DNA from 3 places in the Thermanaerovibrio velox DSM 12556 genome. Region 2 is predicted to be linked to each of the others. Evidence: riboswitches for the same ligand, from Rfam matches in the RefSeq annotation. Region 2 holds a riboswitch; each other region holds the start of a gene.
What was found. Region 2 has a riboswitch for cobalamin ahead of THEVEDRAFT_RS00335 (SAM-dependent methyltransferase). Riboswitches for the same ligand answer to the same signal wherever they lie in the genome.

Region 1 (4,449 bases), 300 kb from region 2:
GGGGGGGCTTGGTACCTTCTTAGGTCCCGTGGGCGCCCTGTTGGGGGTTTACTTTGCGGTCATCATCGGTGGTGTTTGGGCCATCTACATGGTCCTAAAGGGGCGGATTAACAGGAAGGACCCGGTGCCCTTCGGTCCATTCCTCTGGGTCGGGTCCTTCCTGGCCTTCATGTTGAAGGGGTGGATAATCCGGTTCTTGAGCGACTGGTTTTTGGCCCTTTAATGGTTCACCCCTGGTGTTCCTCCATGAAGCGGGTGAGCTCCTCTCTTATGGATGAGCCGGAGTCCATGGAGCGGACCTTTTGGAACAGCTCCAGGCAGCGGTCCTTGGTGAGCCGCATGAGGTAGTCCTGTATCCAAGGTATTCGAGGGGCGGACATGGAGAGTTCGTGGAAGCCCAGGGCGACCAACAGGGGCAATGCCAGTGGGTCTCCCGCCATCTCCCCGCACATGCCGAGCTCTATGTTAGCCTCGTGGGCGGCCCTTGCGGTGTTCTCCAGGAGGGCTATGACCGCCGGGTGGAACGGTTCGTACCATTGGAGGAGCCTTGGGTTCTGCCGGTCCACCGCCAGGGTGTACTGGACGAGGTCGTTGGTCCCCACGGAGAAGAAGTCCACCTCTTTGGCCAGTACGTGGGCTGAGGCGGCGGCGGCGGGGACCTCTATCATTATGCCGAGATCGATGTTTTCCGCCACCTTATGTCCCGCGTCCTTTACGCTGAGCACCGCCTCCGCCAGCATGGCCCTGGCGGTCCTTATCTCCCAGAGGCTTGTGACCATGGGTAGCATTATCTTGAGGTTTCCGAAGGCGGAGGCCCTGGCCAGGGCCCGCAGTTGGGTCATGAAGATCTCCCGGTACTCCATGCAGATCCTTATGGCCCTAAGCCCCAGGAACGGGTTGGCCTCTTCTCCCACCAGGCCCTTTATGTAGGGCACGTCTTTATCGCCCCCGGCGTCCAGGGTCCGGATTATGACCGGGTGTGGAGCCATGGACTTAAGGGCCTCGCTGTAGGCCTGGAACTGCTCCTCTTCGGAGGGGGAGTCCGAGCGTCCCATGAACAGGAACTCGGTCCGGAAGAGTCCCACCCCGGTGCCGCCGAAGTTAAGCACCTTTTGGGTGTCCTTTGGGGAGGCGATGTTGCCGAAGAGGAGGACGGATATGCCGTCCTTGGTGACGCTGGGCTTCCCCTTCAGTTCCTTGAGCCTGAGGCGGGTTTCCTCCTGGGCCTTGATGCGCCTGTCGAAGGCCTCCTCCACCTCGCGGGAGGGGAACAGGATGACCTCTCCGCCCACCCCGTCCACCAGGATGGTGTTGCCCCTTTGGAAGCTGTCGTCCATGGGTATCCCCGAGACCGCCGGTATCTCCAGGGCCTTGAGGAGTATGGCGGAGTGGCTGGTGGGGCCTCCCTGGGCGGTGACGACTCCCTTGACGTTTCGTTTTATGCCCAGCACCGCCGCATCGGAGGGGGCCAGCTCGTCGGTGACTATTACGTAGTCCTGTTTGTCATCGATCTGGCTTATGTCCTCTCCGCCGGTGATTATCCTGAAGAGCCTCTGGCCGATGTCCAGGATGTCCGCCGCCCGTTCCTTGAAGTAGGGGTCGTCCAGGGCGTCGAACTGGGCCTTTATGGAGAGTGTGGCCTCCACCACCGCGTCCTCCAGGCACTGGCCCTGCATTATGGCGGCCAGTATGGCGTCCACAAGCATGGGGTCTTGGATCATGAGCTGGTGGGCGTCGAAGATGGCGGCCTTCTCAGGTCCCAAGGTGGCCTTGGTGGAGTCCGCCAGGGCCTTTAGCTGTTCGATGGCCTTCTCCTGGGCCTCCCGGAAGCGCTGCTTGTCGTACTCGGAGTTGACCTGAGGAGCGCCGGTCTGTTGGAAGGGCCTTTGGTGGATCCTCAGGATGACCCCTTTTGCCAAGCCCGGGGAAATGGGCAGTCCTTTAACGGTGAGCTGTTCACTGGAAGCTAGAGAATTCAAGTTTCTTCCCCCCTAGGATGTCATGGGATAAGTTTATCTTTTACAGGGGATTTAAGCAAAGGGTGGGGGATCAAGAGGGGTTTATCCTAAGCTGTCTTTTGTCTTTGCGGGGTTTTTCGCAGTGTTTCGCGTGGGGCTGGCGCGGGTATTATTTGTAGTTATTTTATAAAAATACAACATTGCACTATGGGTTGACTATTCTGGTTGATTCGTTTAGCCTTGCTGTTTAAGGATGAGGTTGTTTGTGTTGAGCATGTTGCCGCTTTATCGTGACTTGCCGGTCCGCGACTTAAGGGAAGCCGATGGGATTTCGGCGCGGGGCCGCCACTGTGATCCCGACGAGGCCGCGTAAGACCACTGGGTTATACCTGGGAAGGGGCGGCTTAGGATGAGGGTAAGCCAGGAGACCTGTCGCGGATGAGGTTCTTAGAGGTTCCGCGTGACCCCGGGGCCCAAGGCGCAGTTTGGCTGTGTTGCCATGTGCACTTGGGCCCTGGGGTTTTGATTTTTTCGGCGTTTGTTCTTTGGAGCAGATCCTGAGGGGTTGGAGGTGATGGGAAGGTGAAGCTGAAGACCAGGCTTTTCGGTCGGGTGTACCAGTTTAGGAGCGTGAAGGAGGTTCTCGCCAAGGCTAACGAGGAGAAGTCGGGGGACCGCCTGGCGGGGATAATCGCCGAGTCCATGGAGGAGCGGGTGGCGGCCAAGCAGGTGTTGGCGAACCTGACGGTGGGGGATCTGAGGGAGAACCCGGTGGTGCCCTATGAGGAGGATGAGGTCACCAGGATAATCCAGGACGACGTTAATGAGAGGATCTTTGGGGAGATACGCAACTGGACCATTGGGGAGCTTCGTGAATGGATATTATCTGACCGCACCAATGGGGAGGACATAAGGCGGGTAAGCCGGGGTCTTACCAGCGAGGTGGTGGCGGGGGTGGCGAAGCTCATGAGCAACCTGGATCTCATCTACGGGGCCAGCAAGATCCGAGTTCCCGCCCACTGCAACACCACCATAGGGCTACCGGGGACCCTTGCGTCCCGGCTTCAGCCCAATCATCCTACCGATGACGTGGAGGGTATAAGGGCATCCATATTCGAGGGTCTGTCCTACGGGGTTGGGGATGCGGTGATAGGGCTTAACCCGGTGGACGACACGGTGGAGAACGTGAAGAAGATCCTGCACAGTTTCCAGGAGATCAAGGAGAGGTATGAGATACCGACGCAGATGTGCGTTTTGGCGCACGTCAGCACCCAGATGGAGGCGGTGCGTCAAGGGGCGCCCACGGACCTGTTCTTCCAGAGCATAGCGGGTTCTCAGAAGGGGAACGAGGCCTTTGGCATAACCGCCCACATGCTGGAGGAGGCGATGGAGCTGGCGGCCCGGCAGGGCACGTCCGTGGGTCCTAACTTCATGTACTTTGAGACCGGTCAGGGGTCGGAGCTCTCATCGGATGCTCACTTTGGGGCGGACCAAGTTACCATGGAGGCCCGCTGTTACGGTTTTGCCAAGCGGTTCAAGCCCTTCCTTGTGAACACCGTGGTGGGCTTCATAGGTCCCGAGTACCTTTACGACAGCAAGCAGGTGATAAGGGCTGGCCTTGAGGATCATTTCATGGGGAAGCTCACGGGGATCCCTATGGGATGTGACGCCTGCTACACCAACCACATGAAGGCGGACCAGAACGACATAGAGAACCTGGCGGTCCTTCTTACTGCCGCGGGATGCAACTACTTCATGGGGATACCTCACGGGGACGATGTGATGCTCAACTACCAGTGCACCAGCTACCACGACACCCCCACGCTGAGGCAGCTGCTGAAGGTGCGCCCCATACCTGAGTTCGAGTGCTGGCTGGAGAGATGGGGGATCATGGAGAACGGCACCCTGACCGACCGGGCCGGGGATGCTTCCATCTTCTGCTGACGGGAGGGCTGGTAGAGATGGTGACGGAACTTGAGCTTAAACAGCTGGTGAAGGAGATACTAATGGAGATGGGTTCCTTGGAGGAGCCGGGGCAGCGGGTTGTCGTGGAACCCCCGTCGTCGGGCTCCGGGGAGGATGCCCTTGGCTTGGATGACGAGGGCTTGCCCGATCTTACCAAGCTTGACATAAGGAAGCATTGTCTTGTGCCGGAGCCTAAGGACCCGAAGGCCCTGATGGCCATGAAGGAGAAGACCCCGGCGAGGATAGGGGTTTGGAGGGCGGGACCCCGTTACAAGACCGAGACGCTGCTGCGTTTCAGGGCGGACCACGCGGCCGCCCAGGACGCGGTGTTCAGCGACATATCCGAGGAGTTCCTGCGGAGCAACGACCTTAAGGTCGTACAAACCCTATGTTCCGATAAGGATCAGTTCCTCACCAGGCCGGACCTGGGCAGGAGGTTTTCCGACGAGTCCAAGGGGGCCATAAAGTCCATGGTGCCCCAGCCTCCCAAGGTTTTGGTCTACCTTTCTGATGGGCTCAGCACCAC
Region 2 (4,449 bases):
TGGGTCTACCGGGCCACCTGGCCGGATCAGAGGGTTGGGACCGCTAAACTCCGCGAGCTGGGACAGCGGATGAAGGCGGAGCACGTGAACCGGCAGGCCCTGATCATAGTAGGCCGCTGCGTTGAAGAATCCGGGACTAGCCTGCTGTACGATCCCCGCTTCAGCCACATGTACAGGAAGGCCCATGACGAGGGGCCGGAAGGAGGCATGGGTTGAGGGTCTTCGTGGTGGCCCCAGGCTCCCTTTCCGAGAGGGGAACCCTGGTGGCCAATCTCACCGGTTTTGAGCTCTTCGACCCCTCCGCGGGGGCGAAAGACGCCGCAAGGGCCCTTTGGGACCGGGCGGAGGGCATTCTATTCGTAGGGGCGCTCCCCATCGCGGTGAGGGCCGTGTCGGGCCTATTGGAGGACAAGGGCAAGGATCCGGCGGTGCTCTGCGTCACCGAGGACCTCTCATCGGTGTTCCTGGTGGCGGGGGGGCACCTCGGAGGCGGCACAGACCTGGCGGTTCTGGTATCCGAGGCCCTGGGGGCTCCATGGATACCCACCACGTCCACCGACAGGCTCCGAATCATGTCCCCCGACCGATGGGCAAGGCGGCATGGGATGAAGGTATTAAACAGGGATAACCTGTCTTCCGTCATAAGGCATCTTATCACCCACCGGTCCCTTCGGTGGTGGCTGGACCCGCTGCTCCCCTCCCCTCCCCTGCCCAAGGGGGCGGAGGCGGTGGAAGACCCCTCCGCCGCCCAGGTCCTCTACACCGTGAGGGATCTCACGGATATCTCTCCTTCGGGTATCCTCCTGGTTCCCCGGTGCATCTGCGCCGGGGTTGGGTTCAGGCGGGACGCCAAGGGGGAGGAGATAAGGGACGGGATCCTGGAGGCCCTCAAATCCCATCCGAAGGGGCCTTTCCTCAGGGAAGCCTTGTTGGAGATCGGCACATGGGAGGGCAAGAGAAGCTCCAAGGAGCTTGCAAGGGCGGCGAAAGACTTAGGATGCGGGGTTCGCTTCTTCGGCTCCGATGAGATCCGAGACGCCTCCATGGGCATGACGCTGACGGCCTCCGCGGCGGAACGACACCTGGGGCTTCCCGGGGTGGCGGAGCCCTGCAGCGCCCTTATGGGACGGCCCCTTGGGGGCAGGATGGTGCACAACGGCGTGACCGCCGCGCTGTCCCTCGAAGACATAGGCTTCAAGGGCCGCCTTGGGGTGGTTGGAATAGGCCCCGGGCACCTGGACCACATGACCCTGGGGGCTTTGAGGGAGCTTGAGGAGTGCGACGTGATCGTGGGGTACTCCCTTTACGTGGACCTGCTGCCCAAGCACCTCCAAGAAGTCAAGCTGGTGGAGTCCTACCGCATGGGAGAGGAGGAGGCGAGGGTCAAGAGGGCGGTGGAGCTGGCCCAAAGGGGCTAGTCGGGTGGCGCTGGTGTGCGGCGGGGACCCGGTGCTCTTCGGGCTTGCGGCGCTGGCGTCACATCACGCGGCCTGGGGGCTCCGGGAGGGGGGGGATGAGGACGGGGGCAAGGGAAGCCCGTCCTTCCGGATATTCCCAGGCGTATCCGCCGCTCAAGGGGCGGCCTGCTCATTGGGGCCCTATTACACAAACGGGCTTTGCATGATATCCCTTTCGGATTACCTTCAGGATTGGGGATCGGTGGCAAGGGCCATGGAGAGGGCATCGGAATCGGGGCTTTCCGTGGCGCTGTACAACCCGGTCTCCCGGGACAGGGAGGGCAAGCTCGGGGAGGTGCGTCGGGTGTTCCAGGGTCGCACGGCCCTGGTGTGCCGCGACGTATCAAGGCCCGGTGAGAGGGTGGCGGAGATCCCGGCGGAGGAGCTCTCATCGGACCAGGTGGACATGAGGTCTTTGATCGTCTTCCCCGGAGGGTGCTGTTCCAAGGGGAAGGACGGGGTTTGGAGGGACATGCGGGGCTACGCCAGCGAGATAAATGTCCGTCCAGGCAGCGGAGGTGCCTCCACGGGATGCGGATTGCCGCCCCGCTGCGCCGCCGCAGGTGAGAACGGATCGCGTCTTGAGGGGGTTGACATCCTCGACGGGATCGGAAGGGTGGACGTGCTCATCCTGGGCGGCACCGGTGAGGGCAGGGAGGCGGCGGAGAGGTTGATCTCCCTGGGGCTTAAGGTGGCGGTATCGGTGGCCTTTGACACGGGGCTTCATGTGGTGCCCCCGGGGGCCTTTGCGCTGGTGGGCCGCCGGAGCGCGGACGACTGGGCGGAGGTCATGGGGCGGCTGCTCCCCCTGGGTCTCAGGGCGGCGGTGGACTGCGCACACCCCTTTGCGGAGGAGGCAAGGCGCCACTTCCGAACCGCCGCGGAGGAACTTAAGATACCGTTGATAAGGATAAGCCGTCCGGTGGATGTGCCCGAAGGGGCCGTGCCGGTTATGTCTTACGGGGAGATGGCCCAGGGGCTTTTGGAGCTCACAGCCCCCGGTGATACGGTGTTCCTATCCTTCGGCGTGCGGGGGCTTCCCCGCGTGGTTCCGGTGCTCAAAGGCGGCGGCCGTTATGTATTGGCTCGGCTGCTTCCCACGGTGGAGAGCCTGGAGGCGGCCAAGGCGGCGGGGCTTACCCCAAAGGAGATCCTATGTTCCTGGGGGCCCATGGGTTATGACTGGGAGGTTGGGATCCTCAAGGGTTGCGGAGCCAAGGCGGTGGGGGCCAAGGGCAGCGGAGATGCCTCCGGAGTGACGGACAAGCTGAGGGCCTGCGGGGAGCTGGGCATACCCCTCTTACTCCTCTGCCCCCCTAACGATCCCGGGCTTTCGCTGGAAGAAGGGGTGCGGGAGACGCTTAAGATATTAGGATATTAGGCCGCATGGTTTAGCCATAAACCCCTGGTAATGCAACCCTGTCTTCTTGTTTTATGGGGTTTTGAGTTCTATTATCTATCTTCAGGTGCATAGCACAGGATAACGCTACTTCGAGCCCTGGGGGAAGACCGGTGAGAAGCCGGCGCGGCCCCGCCACTGTGAGCCCGACGAGACCGCCGTTACCACTGGGGGACTTAGACCCCTGGGAAGGGGCGGGGATAGGATGAAGGCAAGCCAGGATACCCCACGGCTCCAAGTTACCGCGGAAGCCCTCGAGGGAGGGACCCCGCGCAATGCCCCCTAGCTCACCGGTGACCATGGGGACTTGCGGCATTCCTCCTCCGCTTCCGCTCTACAAAAGGACGGAGGGATGCAGGTTGATACTTTACGGCGTAGGCATGGGCCCGGGGGACAAGGAGCTGGTTACCCTGAAGGCCCTTAACGTTCTGAGCAAGGCCCAGGCGGTGTTCGAGCCGGTGTCCGCCAAGGGAAGGGTGAGCGTGGCGGGACAGATGGCCCGGGACCTAATCAAGGGGCTTAAGACCATACCGATCCTCTTCCCCATGACAGGCTCCGACGAGGAGCTAAGGGCCGGCGTAAGGGAGTCCCTAACCTCCTCCAAGGACCTTTGGGAGGGGGCAAAGATCGCGGCGATGCCGGTGATAGGGGACTCCGCCCTTTACGCCACGGTTCATGTGCTCCACCAGGAGCTGTCCTCCATTACGGAGACGGAGCTGCGCCTGATCCCCGGCATATCCGCCCACTCCGCCGCGGCGGCGAGGCTCAACCGCTTCATCGCCATGAGGGACCAGGTGTTCTCGGTGGTGCCGGGCTCTAAAGACATCGAAGGGATCATCAAGGCCCTTAAGGCCTGCCAGTGCGCCGCCCTATACAAGCCCTCCGCCCTTGGGGAGAATCTCCCCCTAGTCATCTCCGCCTCCGGGCCTTGGGATCGGATCGTCCGGCTCCATCGGGTCGGGCTAGAGGGGGAGTTCGCGGTGGAGGGGGATGCGGCGGCGGAACCCACCGACGACTACCTGGCGGTGATGCTCCTTTGGAGATAAAAGGGCTTCTCCTTGCGGAGGCCAGGCTCACCGCCAGCATCCTTGCGGGGGCGCTGGCGGGGGAGGCGCTGGTGAGGCTGAGGATCACGGACGCGGTTTTCCGTCCCATCCGCAACCTTCTATCCAAATGCAGGATAAACCGCCACGCCCTCTCCGCCATGGCGGTTTCGGTGGCCAGCCCCAGGTTGGGGGCCGCCATCCTGTCCTCCGCCCACCGGGAGGGCCGCATAACCCGGGATGACGCGGTCTTCGGGACCCTGTGCCTCGCCTTCCCGGCCTACATAAAGCGCTGGCTCGCCACCGCACCGGTGGCGGTGGGGCTTGCGGGAAACCTAGGACTGCTCTACTCCATAGTGCTGATCACCCGGAGCGCCTGCCGCTTCATCCTATGTCTCCTTCTTCTCCTCCGCCGGGGCTCCGGGGAACCCATCGCATTCGGTTTGCCCCAGGACTCCTGCCATGGGGCAAATTGCGAAGGACATCCCCATGGGAAGGAGGTCAGCTTAATAAGGCTCACCTTGCGCTCCCTCCCCATGGCTTGGGGCTT
Region 3 (4,449 bases), 200 kb from region 2:
GAACTTTAAGGAAGAGGGGGGAATAGAAGGTGCAGGCTTCCAACATGTACTTCTGGGGCACCGGCAGGCGTAAGAACGCGGTGGCCCGCGTGAGGATCCGTCCCGGTCAGGGGCTGGTGAAGGTTAACAACCGTGAGATCGGGGACTACCTGCCTCGGTTCACCTGGCAGCTTCACGCCCTCGAGGCGTTGAAGGTGGCGGGCGTGGAGGGCAAGGTTGACGTGTTGGTGAGGGCCCATGGGGGCGGTCTCACCGGCCAGGCGGGGGCCATCAGGCTTGGGATTGCCCGGGCCATATTGAAGATGAACCCCCAGGCTCGTCCGGCGCTGAAGAAGGCGGGGCTCCTTACCAGGGATCCCAGGATGGTGGAGAGGAAGAAGTTCGGTCAGGCGGGAGCCCGGGCTCGGTTCCAGTACTCCAAGCGTTAGTGGACTTGGGCCTCGCTGGCCTGGGTCTTCAAGTTCCTTCGGGGCCCTTCGGGGCCCCTTTGTCTTTGCGGTACTTGACAGACCGGTCGGTCTTTGAGAACATCCTAGCCGGATTTTGGAAGGAGGGAGTCTATTTGGTCTCCGATGCCAAGGACGCCATAATGAGCAGCGCGAGGATCATCTTCGCCCAGAGGGGTTACGAGGGGGCGGGGGTGGACTCCATAGTAAGGTCCGCCGGGGTTAGCAAGGGGGCCTTCTATTGGCACTTTCACAGCAAGTTCGACCTGTTCAAGCGGGTCATGGAGGACGAGGTGGACAGGATCGTATCCTACCTGGCGGATGGATCGGCCCAGGGGGAGGACGTGATTGCCATGTCGGTCCGGAAGGGGGAGGGTTTTCTCCAGCTGCTTTGGAAGGAGCGGGACTCCCTGTCCCTCTGGTTGGAGCTCCGGCTCTTGGCCCACCGGGGGGTTGAGGGCATGCGGGACCTGACGGGGTCCCTTCGCAGCCGCATGATGGGGGAGATGCGCCGGGTCCTCGCCGAGGCGGGAGGGCTCCCTGACGGTATGGAGGAGGTTCTTTGCATATTGTTCGACGGGATCATGTTCAACCTATGGGTGTGGTTTGACGTGGAGGACGCGGTGGCCCTTTGGAGGAGGAGCTGCGGGGTCCTTTTTGGGGGTGAGGCCCTTTGATGCCCGTGTATCGCCTCGGCAGGGGGTGCCTTTTGGCCCTTCTATCCCTTATTATCCTAGGCTCATCCTCGTCCGCCTTCGCCGGCGTGGTTCGGCTTGAGGACCTGGAGTCCAGGATGCTCGGATCTCACCCGGCGGTGAGGGCTCTTGATATGGCGGTGAGGAGGGCAGAGCTTGAGGTTCAGCAGGCCAGGGCGGGGCTTTCCCCCAAGTTGGACTTGGTGCTATACGGTTCAAAGGCCCAGGAGGCCCCCAAGGGGAAGGTGTACGATTTCGACAACGTCCCCATAGGTATAGCCATAACGGGCTACGAGGAGACATACAGGGCCTCGGTTGCGTTGACCCACCTCCTTTACTCCGGGGGTACCGTGACGAGCCAGGTTAGGGCCGCTCAAGCGGGGTTGGAGGCGGCGAAGGCGGACAGGGATCGGGGGGTCGAGGGGCTTCTCTACCGCCTCAGGGCCTCTTATCTTGCCCTGGTGAGGGCCAAGGGCAAGGCCCAGGTGGCCCAGAGGGTGGTGGAGCTGTCCGAGGCGTATCTGACCAGGGTTCAGGCCTTCTTCCGGGTGGGCATGGTGCCTAAGGCGGAGGTGTTAAGGGCTCAGGTGGCCCTTTCCAACGCCAGGTTGAACCTGATGAGGGCTCGAGGGGGCGGTTCAAAGGGCATACGCTGCCCTGGACAGGGCGGCAGGTTTCCCCGTCCCCAGGGACGGGGAGATGGAACAGCCGGCCTCGTTGCTGCCCGAGGAGCTGCCCCAGGATCTCCCGGATCTGGCGGCGGAGAGCCGGGCGGAGATCCGTTCCTTGGAGGAGTCCTACCGCCAGGCCAAGGCCCTTGCGGACGCCGCCGCAGGCCAGGACAGGCCTCAGCTGCTGTTCAAGGGGGAGGCTTACAGGGTGGGTTCCCATTTCTTCCCCTCCGATAAGGACGACTACCTCCTTTCCCTTACCCTGCAGTGGCGGTCATGGGACGGGGGGGAGAACCGGGCCAAGGCCCGTCAGTCCCTGGCTTTGGCGGAATCCCTGCTGTCCCGGGTGGAGGACATGAAGCTGGAGATACGCCGGGAGACCGTGGAGGCCCTGGAGTCCCTGAGGGAGGCCCGGGAGAGGGTTAAGACCGCGGAGGTCATGGTGGAGCAGGCCACGGAGGACCACCGGATATCCCTCAGGCGCTACGAGGCCCGGGTGGGCACCAACCTGGACGTGATGGATGCCCGGGTGAGGCTGGAACAGGCCATGAACGACCTCGTGGACGCCCGATGTGACCTGTTGTCCTCCCAGGCGGCCCTGAGGTACGCCCTGGGGGAGGACGGATGGGGGCAGATCGCGGCGACTGGTAAGCCGGTGAGCAAGGGCAACTAGACCAGCCTTTAGGGGGGCCGGATCTTCCCGGCCCCCTTTAGCGTTGCAGCCTTTAGATCCTTGGGGCAGGGGCCGGGATCCGCTCCGCCCATGGAGTAGGGCCTTGGGTTTTCGGGTGGGTTGAACCCTGCGGTTCCCAAGGGCGGGACTTATTCAGAAGATACTTAATATTATCCCATGCCCATCGAGTGTTAACATAGAAGTAACCGTTTCCCCCTGTGGCCCTATGGTGGTATGGCCATCCCAAGGGGTGCCGAGGGGGTAGCGGTTGTAAAAAACAAAGCTTAAAGGCCCGGCTGTTTCAGGAAGTCCGGTGAGAATCCGGCGCAGCCCCGCTACGGTGTGGGCGCCCTTTGGCGTCCAAGCCCGACACTGGCACCGGTGCCTTGAGTTGCGTCCACCCCTCGAGGGCGGGGGAGGACGCATGTTTCGTGTTCGGAGCCCTTGGGCTCCTTTTTTTATGAGGCCTGTCCGTTGGATCTAAGCTCTTGGGGAGGTGATGGCATGTAGGGGGTCATCAGCCTTAAGCTTGCCCTCTTGTGTGTCATGGCGTTCTAGTTTGATTTTAAGTCAGGGAGTTGCTTGCGTGTGTTGAGGAGTGATCCGGTTGATCAGGTTTAGATGTTCATCCCATGTTTTGGTTCGTTTGGGTCTTGGGGCTCTGCTCCTTGCCCTCTTATCGTCCCCTCTCCCCGTTCGGGGGATGGAGGTCCCGGTGGTGGAGGTCACCGGTTCCAGGTTGGCGGATCAGCTGGCGGACCTGCCCTCCCAGGGGTACGTCATAACCTCCGCCGACATGGCCTCCCGGGGTTTCCAGAACCTTCAGGAGGCCCTGGACTCCCTGCCCGGGGTGTCTGGGCTTGTGAACGGCGCGGGCATGGCCCAGTCCAAGGGCATCTCCATAAGGGGGATGACCACCGAGACGCTGCTTCTGGTGGACGGGGTGCCGTTCATGACATCCAGCTATGGCGCCGGTGCGGTGTTGGGGGCCCCCTTTGACCTGAGGTCCATACCCATAAGCTCCGTGGAGAGGGTGGAGGTGGTTAAGGGGGCCTCATCCGCCCTGTACGGTTCCCACGGTGCCGCGGGGGTCATAAACGTAATAACCGTGAAGGGGGCTTCCGGCCCTGGCGGCCCCTTCCAGGCACGTTTCACCGCCGGTTCCGGCGGTTACGGCATGGGGTCCTTCAGCGCCGCCGCCGCATCCAGCTCCATGTGGGCAAGGGTATCTTACTCCAGGGAGGAGGAGGGGGAGCGGGAGATAAGGCTTAGGGGCAACGGCCTCAGGGACTTCTCCAAGGACTACCGGTCGAACCACTACGGCCTTTCCGCCGGGTCGGCCTCCGGTAGGGGGTGGGAGTTTTCCAGCCAATGGGGGGATTATTCATCCCGTTGGACCTACGATGGAGCCGATAACCACCAGGATAACAGCTACTCCCGGGTGGCCTTGACGGTTCCGTTGGGTGGGATGAAGCTCAAGGGCTATTACGGGGAGTCCGCCAAGAAGGTCTTTGACAGCAGCGGCAGGAGCGACTACCGGGACCGCAACATGGGTTTGTCCCTGGAGGGACGGGGGCGGCTTTGGGGCAATGGGGCCGCCTATGGGCTTGAGGTAAGGCGTGATGACTCGGATTACCTGAACGTGGACAACCCGTGGGGCAACAACGACCCTTACGACCTCAAGCGGGACGGGATCATAGCCTACGGGGAGACCACCGTTCCGCTGGGGGATCTCACCGCGGATCTTGGGCTTAGGTACGAGAGGTGGCACGTGGAGGAGGGGGAGGACCAGTCGGAGCTGGCCCCGAAGGTCTCCCTTTACCGGGAGGATTCCACTGGGAGGCTCTGGTATCTTTCCGCCGGGAGGTTCTTCGTGATGCCCAGCTTCTTTCAGATTTACATGCCCATGAGGAGCTTCGGCGAGCCCAACTACTCCCTAAGACCCGAGAAGGGTTGGAGTTACG

Region 1: another riboswitch for cobalamin. It lies ahead of THEVEDRAFT_RS08010 (ethanolamine ammonia-lyase subunit EutB); the one in region 2 lies ahead of THEVEDRAFT_RS00335 (SAM-dependent methyltransferase).
Region 3: another riboswitch for cobalamin. It lies ahead of THEVEDRAFT_RS01215 (TonB-dependent receptor plug domain-containing protein); the one in region 2 lies ahead of THEVEDRAFT_RS00335 (SAM-dependent methyltransferase).

Annotation. Positions count from the first base shown of each region.
Region 1 covers NZ_CM001377.1:1,660,243-1,664,691, reverse strand. The annotation lists gene THEVEDRAFT_RS08020 (prepilin peptidase) at 1-223, shown strand, start outside; gene ptsP (phosphoenolpyruvate--protein phosphotransferase) at 228-1,979, opposite strand; cobalamin riboswitch at 2,233-2,409, shown strand; gene THEVEDRAFT_RS08010 (ethanolamine ammonia-lyase subunit EutB) at 2,541-3,902, shown strand; gene eutC (ethanolamine ammonia-lyase subunit EutC) at 3,920-4,449, shown strand, end outside.
Region 2 covers NZ_CM001377.1:75,220-79,668, reverse strand. The annotation lists gene cobM (precorrin-4 C(11)-methyltransferase) at 1-216, shown strand, start outside; gene THEVEDRAFT_RS09525 (cobalamin biosynthesis protein) at 213-1,418, shown strand; gene THEVEDRAFT_RS10030 (precorrin-6A/cobalt-precorrin-6A reductase) at 1,423-2,838, shown strand; cobalamin riboswitch at 2,908-3,103, shown strand; gene THEVEDRAFT_RS00335 (SAM-dependent methyltransferase) at 3,216-3,902, shown strand; gene THEVEDRAFT_RS00330 (hypothetical protein) at 3,893-4,449, shown strand, end outside.
Region 3 covers NZ_CM001377.1:273,497-277,945, forward strand. The annotation lists gene rplM (50S ribosomal protein L13) at 1-9, shown strand, start outside; gene rpsI (30S ribosomal protein S9) at 30-428, shown strand; gene THEVEDRAFT_RS10055 (TetR/AcrR family transcriptional regulator) at 503-1,123, shown strand; partial or broken gene THEVEDRAFT_RS09730 (TolC family protein) at 1,276-1,713, shown strand; gene THEVEDRAFT_RS09735 (TolC family protein) at 1,841-2,485, shown strand; adenosylcobalamin (AdoCbl) riboswitch at 2,762-2,913, shown strand; gene THEVEDRAFT_RS01215 (TonB-dependent receptor plug domain-containing protein) at 3,084-4,449, shown strand, end outside.